DNA from 3 places in the Mesorhizobium sp. M0060 genome. Region 3 is predicted to be linked to each of the others. Evidence: predicted binding sites of a transcription regulator. Region 3 holds the regulator's gene; each other region holds the start of a gene.
The links. Region 3 encodes PhoB, which activates phosphate uptake and scavenging genes when phosphate is short. Its sites were predicted from a motif close to TGTCATNNANCTGTCAT; they were not measured.
Positions count from the first base shown of each region.

Region 1: a site for PhoB is predicted at 906-922, ahead of NKJ94_RS26880 (RNA degradosome polyphosphate kinase). Genes of this name have one in related genera too.
Region 2: a site for PhoB is predicted at 1,114-1,130, ahead of phnF (phosphonate metabolism transcriptional regulator PhnF). Genes of this name have one in related genera too.

Region 1 covers NZ_JAMYUP010000039.1:24,881-27,144, reverse strand. The annotation lists gene NKJ94_RS26880 (RNA degradosome polyphosphate kinase) at 1-832, opposite strand, end outside; gene NKJ94_RS26875 (zinc-finger domain-containing protein) at 983-1,228, shown strand; gene NKJ94_RS26870 (FAD-dependent monooxygenase) at 1,248-2,264, shown strand, end outside.
Region 2 covers NZ_JAMYUP010000009.1:99,161-101,424, forward strand. The annotation lists gene phnH (phosphonate C-P lyase system protein PhnH) at 1-572, opposite strand, end outside; gene phnG (phosphonate C-P lyase system protein PhnG) at 572-1,033, opposite strand; gene phnF (phosphonate metabolism transcriptional regulator PhnF) at 1,164-1,907, shown strand; gene NKJ94_RS11675 (zinc-binding alcohol dehydrogenase family protein) at 1,926-2,264, opposite strand, start outside.
Region 3 covers NZ_JAMYUP010000036.1:42,590-44,853, reverse strand. The annotation lists gene pstB (phosphate ABC transporter ATP-binding protein PstB) at 1-192, shown strand, start outside; gene phoU (phosphate signaling complex protein PhoU) at 225-932, shown strand; gene phoB (phosphate regulon transcriptional regulator PhoB) at 949-1,638, shown strand; gene NKJ94_RS26170 (ROK family protein) at 1,648-2,264, opposite strand, start outside.

The DNA of each region.
Region 1 (2,264 bases), on a different contig from region 3:
TCCGGATGACCGAGCCGCGGCGCCGCCGCTTCAGTGCCGTCTCGAACAGCCGCACCAGGTCCTCGGATTCTTCCTCGACCTCGATATCGCTGTCGCGGATGATGCGGAACGTACCGGAGCCCTTGACCTCATAGCCGGGGAACAGCTTGCCGATGTAGAGACTGACCGCCTCTTCGAGCGGGATGAAGCGGACATGGTGCTTGCGATCCGGCAAGCGGATGAAGCGCCTCAGCGCCACCGGCAGGCGCAAAAGCGCGCTCATTTCCTCGCCGTTCTTGCGATGGCGCAATTGCAACGCCATCGAGAAACCGAGATTGGGAATGAACGGAAACGGATGCGCCGGGTCGATCGACAGCGGCGTCAGGACCGGAAACACCTGCTCCTGGAAATGGTCCTCGAGCCAGACCTTCTCGTCCTTGGTCAGCGCATCACGGGTGATGCTCTCGATGCCTTCCTTGTTGAGCAGCAGCATCAGCGCCGAAAGACTGTTCTGCTGGTCCTCCTGCAGACGTTCGACCTCGCGCAGCAATTGTTCGAGCTGCTGTTCGGGGGTGCGGCCGTCCGGGCTCTTCAGCACTATGCCTTCTCGCACCTGGCCGGCAAGACCGGCGACGCGGACCATGAAGAACTCGTCGAGGTTGGCGGCCGATATCGACAGGAAGCGAACGCGCTCGAGCAGCGGATGATTGGCGTTCAGCGATTCCTCAAGCACGCGCCGATTGAATTGCAGCCAGGAAAACTCGCGATTGACGAAGCGGTCGGGATTGCCGCCTTCGGGGCTCGCCACCTCGACGGTGATGAATTCGTTCTGGACCGGCTTCAGTTCGTTCATGATTCCTGCTCTTCCCACACCCGTCCACCGATTACGGCGTTAACCGGCTTAACTTATCCTCTGACAGGCTTTTGCGACAGTTTCATTTCATCGATCTTGCAAAGAGACGGGTTATAATCCAGATGCAATCGACAAGATCAGGAGACGACGATGGCAGGCGGTTCCATTCCCCATTTCCAGAACGATGCGGGCTATCCGGCGATCGACATCGGCGTCAAGGAATTCATGTGCACCGGCGCCAACCCACCTTTCGACCATCCGCATGTGTTTCTCGACATGGGCGACGACAATGAAAAAGTCTGCCCCTATTGCTCGACGCTCTATCGCTATTCGCCGAAGCTGAAGGCATTGGAAACGCAGCCGCCGGGCTGCCTCTATATCGACCAGGCCGCCTGATTCTTCCGCGACAAGCCTGATGCGAGAAACGCAGTCCCGGCAGGTGGTCATCGCCGGGGCGGGCGTCGCCGGGCTGACCGCGGCATTGGCCTTCGCCGAGCGCGGCTATTCGGTAAAATTGTTCGAACAAGCGCAGCACCTCGAGGCTGTCGGCGCCGGCATCCAGCTTTCGCCCAACGCGACGCGCATTCTTCGACAACTCGGCGTACTCGATCGGCTGATGCCCAATGCGGTGCGGCCCGAGGCGGTCGTACTCAAGGATGCCGCCACGCTGCGCGAGCTGGCGCGCGTACCGCTTGGCCACGCCGCCGAAACGCGCTGGGGGGCGCCCTATCTCGTCGCCCACCGTGCCGATCTGCAAGCCGCGCTGATGCAGCGAGCAGCCGAGCGGCCTGAGATCGAGCTTGTCACCGGTGCCCGCGTCGGCAGTGCCGCCACCGGACCGCATGGCATCACGGCGACGATCGAGAGCGCCGGCACGACCGTCGAAACCGCGGCATTCTTGCTGATCGGCGCCGATGGCGTCTGGTCGTCGGTGCGAGAAAAGCTGGCCCGCAAGGAGGCCGATTTTGTCAGAAGCCGCTTCTCGGGCGAGCTTGCCTGGCGCGCCACCGTGGGTGCCGGCAGCCCTGCTGGGCAAGCCTTTGCAGCGGTCGGCGCGCCCTATTGCGTTACTGCATTCCTCCATCCCGGCTTCCATATGGTCGCCTATCCGGTCAGACGTGGCACTGCCTTCAACCTCGCTGCCTTCACCAAGGGCGAGCGCATCGCCGAAGGCTGGTCGGGGCATGCCAACCCCGCCAGTTTCGCCAGCGCCATGCGCGGTACCGCGCCGGCGCTGGTCCGGCTGGCGGGCGAGGCGGCGCCGTGGACGGCATGGCCGATCCACACCGTCGAGCAGCGGCGGTGGACGACGCGGGAAGGGATCGCCCTGATCGGCGATGCGGCGCATGCGATGACGCCCTTTGCCGCACAGGGCGCGGCGATGGCGATCGAGGACGCCGCGACGCTTGCCGGCTTCGTTGCCGCTTCGCCA
Region 2 (2,264 bases), on a different contig from region 3:
CAGGCAATTCCGCCAGGGGTGGCGAGGATGATGTCGACGCCACGCGGAAAGCGCTGGTTATTCTGCTTCCACTGCTCGACGAAATGACGCGGCATCCGTGCCGGCGCGATCGTCGCCGTCCGTTCGATGCCGGGGCCTTCGAGCAATAGCGGAGCGCCGGAGACGAGATCGCTGACCTCGAGGATCAGCGTCGTGGAACGGTCCGGATAGTCCTGGGTGCCTTGCGAAAAGCCGTCGAGCGCCATCATCTCGGCCGGCGAGGCGATCAGCGCGAAATGTGCGTCGGCCGGCGTGTTGGCCAGTGGCGCGCCGGTATGGAAGCCGAGCCAGGATTTGATAGCGGGCGAGGCCTGCAAAGCCGGGTCGAGCCAGAGCGGCGTGTCGTTGTCGCACAGCGCCAGGGCTATGGCGCCGGCGGTGGCCGACAGCGGCGCCGGAGGGTGGGCAAGGACCGGCAGGGGCTGCACGCTGCCCGGCCGTGCCATCGCGTCCATGACGGCGCGGAACACCGTCTGCGCGTTGAAGACCGGATCGGCGAAACCGCCTTCGATCGATTGCACGGCTGCGTCCATCAGTCTTCTCCGCGTACCATGGTGAAGAAGTCGACCTTGGTCGCCGCCGTCTCGGCGCGGCGCTGTTCACGCGCCTTGGTCAGTGCGGCCTGCAAGGGGGCGACGATCCTGGTCTCGACTGCGTTACGGTGGGCGGGGTCCTGCCAGAGCGCGTCGGCAATCGCTGCCAGCCTTGCCTTTTGCTTGTCGCGGCCGAGTGCGTAGCAGTGGCCGACCTGCCCGGACGCAAGCCGCACCGTGGCGCGGGTGACCGTCGCCTCGCCGACATTGAAGGGCGCACCGCCACCGCCAATGCGACCGCGCACCGTAACCAGGCCGGTTTCGGGACCACGCAAAAGCTCCGCCTGGGAAGGCAGGCCGGACTCATTCCAGAGACGGACGATATCGTCGCCGGGGGCTTGTGCCAGTGTCGCCATGGCGGCTTTGCGCTCGGCCTGCTCTCGCGCTTCCTGTCCCCGCATGGCCGGTGCTCCTTGTGCGCTTAATTTGTCTATTGATATAGACAACTATACAAATTATACCCGTTATCTAGCGCGTGTCCATGACGGGTGAGTGACAAGAGCCAAAGTGGGCGCAAAGTTGGGGGCGGGAATGATCGGGCATGCCAACAGCATCGAGCGGCGCAGCGGTGTTGCACTGTGGCGCCAGATCGCCGACCAGATCCTGCGTTCGATCGCTATCGGGGATTTTCCCGAGAACGCGGCACTGCCGCCGGAGATCGTGCTAGCCGAGCGCTATGGCGTCAACCGCCACACGGTGCGCAGCGCCATCGCGGCGTTGGTGCAGGAGGGTGTGCTCAAGGCAGAGCAGGGGCGTGGCACTTTCGTGCTGTCGCGCAGGCGGCTGTCCTATCCGATCGGCACGCGCACGCGCTTTTCCGAAGGCCTGCAGGGCCAGGCGTCGGAGCGCAGGAGCGTCTTGCTGGCGTCGGCGGTCGAGCCGGCCAGCCGGCGCGTCGCCGAAGGGTTGGGCCTTGCCAAAGGGTCCGACGTCATTCGCCTGGAGACGCGCGGTGAAGCCGACGGACAGGCGGTGTCACGGGCCACCGGCTGGTTCGACGCCAAGCGCTTTGCCGGCATCGATGCCGTCATGGCGGAGACCGGATCCATCACCGCATCGCTCCAGCGCTTCGGCGTCAGCGACTATCTCCGGCAGTCGACGGTGCTGTCGGCGCGCCATGCGGATGCCGCCGATCTTGCCGACCTCGACCTCCAGCCAGGGGCCATCGTGCTGGTCACGGTCGCCGTCAACGTCACGCCGGACGGAAAGCCGATCCAGTTTGCCGAAACGCGGTTCCCAGCGGAGCGCGTCGAGCTGAAACTTTCGGCTCTCTGAGGCGCGCCAGCTTCGGCATCACCCGACCTGGATGACCGCCTTGATCAACCCGGATTTCTCATGCGCCCAGCGGGCGAGGTCGCGCGGCGTCTCGCCAAGCGTCGTGCGGTGCGTGACGAGCTTTGCCAGCGGCACCGCGCCGTTGCGGATCGAGGCGGCGACATGGTCGAAATCGGCACGCAGGGCGTTGCGGCTGCCGATCAGCATCATTTCCCGCTTATGGAATTCAGGGTCGGAAAAGCTGATGTCGTCCTTGACGACGCTAACCAGCACCAATGTTCCGCCATGCGCGACATGGGCGAAGGCCGACTGCACCGATCGGGTGCTGCCGGTGGCGTCGAACACCGCGTCAAAACC
Region 3 (2,264 bases):
CTGATCGACGAATTGCAAGCCGACTACACGATCGTCATCGTCACTCACAACATGCAGCAGGCGGCGCGCGTGTCGCGCCAGACTGCCTTCATGTATCTGGGTGAGCTGGTCGAGTTCGACCGGACCGAGAAGATCTTCACGTCGCCCCGCGAGAAGCGCACGCAGGACTACATCACCGGCCGCTTCGGCTGAGCGGTGCCGATCACGCAGACGAGGACAATATCATGGCCGAACATACAGTCGCGTCTTTCGACGAGGATCTCGAGCAGATCAGCAAGCTGATCCGCGACATGGCCGACCTCGCCGGTTCGATGGTCGGCGGGGCGACCAAGGCCCTGTTGAATTCCGACAATGCGCTGGCGCAGCGCGTTGTTTCGGACGACGCCATCATGGATGCGCGTCAACGCGAACTGGACGACCGCGCCATCACCCTGATCGCCAAGCGCCAGCCGATGGCCCACGATCTGCGCCATGTCGTCGGGGCGATCCGCATGGCCGGCGACCTCGAACGCATCGGCGACCTTGCCAAGAATATCGCCAAGCGTGTGAGTGCGGTCGGCCTCAGCGTCACGCCGCGCGACCTATCGCATTCCATCGATGCGATGGCGCAGCTGGTGCTCATCCAGGTGCAGGGCGTCATCGAGGAGTATGCTGCCGGCGATGCGGCCGCGCTGGCCAAGCTACGCGCCGCCGACGAGCGCATCGACGTCAAATACACGTCCGTGTTCCGCGAGCTGTTGACGTACATGATGGAAGACCCGCGCAACATCACCGCTTGCACGCATCTGCTGTTCTGCGCCAAGAATCTGGAGCGGATCGGCGACCATGTCACCAACATCGCCGAAAATGCGTATTATGTGCTGACCGGCGAGCAATTGCCTGTCAATCGTCCGAAGCAGGACGAAACGACAATGTCCGCACCGGTGACATGATGGGGGTGCCCAGCCGATGATCGCACCACGCATAATGGTGGTGGAGGACGAGGAGCCGTTGGGTGTGCTGCTCCGCTACAATCTCGAATCCGAAGGCTACCAGGTCGAGGTGGTGACACGCGGCGACGAAGCCGAGATCCGTTTGCAGGAGAATGTGCCCGATCTTCTGGTGCTCGACTGGATGATACCAGCGGTTTCCGGCATCGAGCTCTGCCGACGGTTGCGGGTGCGCCCCGAAACCGAGCGGCTGCCGATCATCATGCTGACCGCGCGCGGCGAGGAGAGCGACCGGGTGCGCGGTCTTTCGACCGGCGCCGACGACTATCTGGTCAAACCGTTTTCGACACCGGAATTCATGGCCAGGGTCAAGGCGCTGCTGCGCCGCGCCAAGCCGGAAGTGCTGTCCAGCGTGCTGAAGGTCGGCGACATCGTGCTCGATCGCGAATCGCACAGGGTCTATCGCAAGAAGAGCGAAATCCGGCTCGGGCCGACCGAATTCCGGCTGCTCGAATTCATGATGCGGCATCCCGGCCGCGTCTTCTCGCGCAGCCAGTTGCTCGATAATGTCTGGGGCGAGACGATCTACATCGACGAACGCACCGTCGACGTGCATGTCGGGCGGCTGCGCAAAGCCGTCAATAACGGCCGCATGCCGGATGTCATCCGCACCATCCGCGGTGCCGGCTATGCGATCAGGGAAGATTGACCTGCCTGGTCAGGCTACGTTCTTTCTGATGCCGGGCCTCATTTGCGCGCCCGGCGCGAAAATCTCCTGGTCGACGAAGCTTAACGCCCGCATCGCGCAGCCTTCGCGGATCAGCGGCAATTCGTTCGGCTCGGTGTCGAAGGAGATCGAGCTCGAATGCTGGCCACCGGCGGTCTGGGCGATGGCCTTGCGCAAGGCCGGCTCGATCAGATCGAAGGCGGCGGCACTGACGCCGACCATCGCGACCGGTGCTGGATCGATCAGCGCGAACAACGAGCCGAGACCGAAACCCAGCGCTTCGCCGGCCCTGCGGTAGGCCTCGCGTTCCGGCCCATCCTTCTCGCGGGCCCGGGCCGCCAACGCGCGCATGTCGGCGTCGCTGACGTCGGCGACCGGTTTGCTGTCTTCGCTCATCCCCGTAGCGTTGCGCCAGATGGCGTAATTGCCTGCATAGGCCTCGATGCAGCCGCGCCGCCCGCAACGGCAGAGCGCGCCGCCTGGACGATGGATCATGTGGCCAAACTCGCCGCCCGAGGAATGCGTGCCGGTGAACAGCTCGCCCTTCAGCACCAGCCCCATGCCGATGCCGTGCGAAAGCAGGATGGCGATGAAGTCGTCGCGATAGC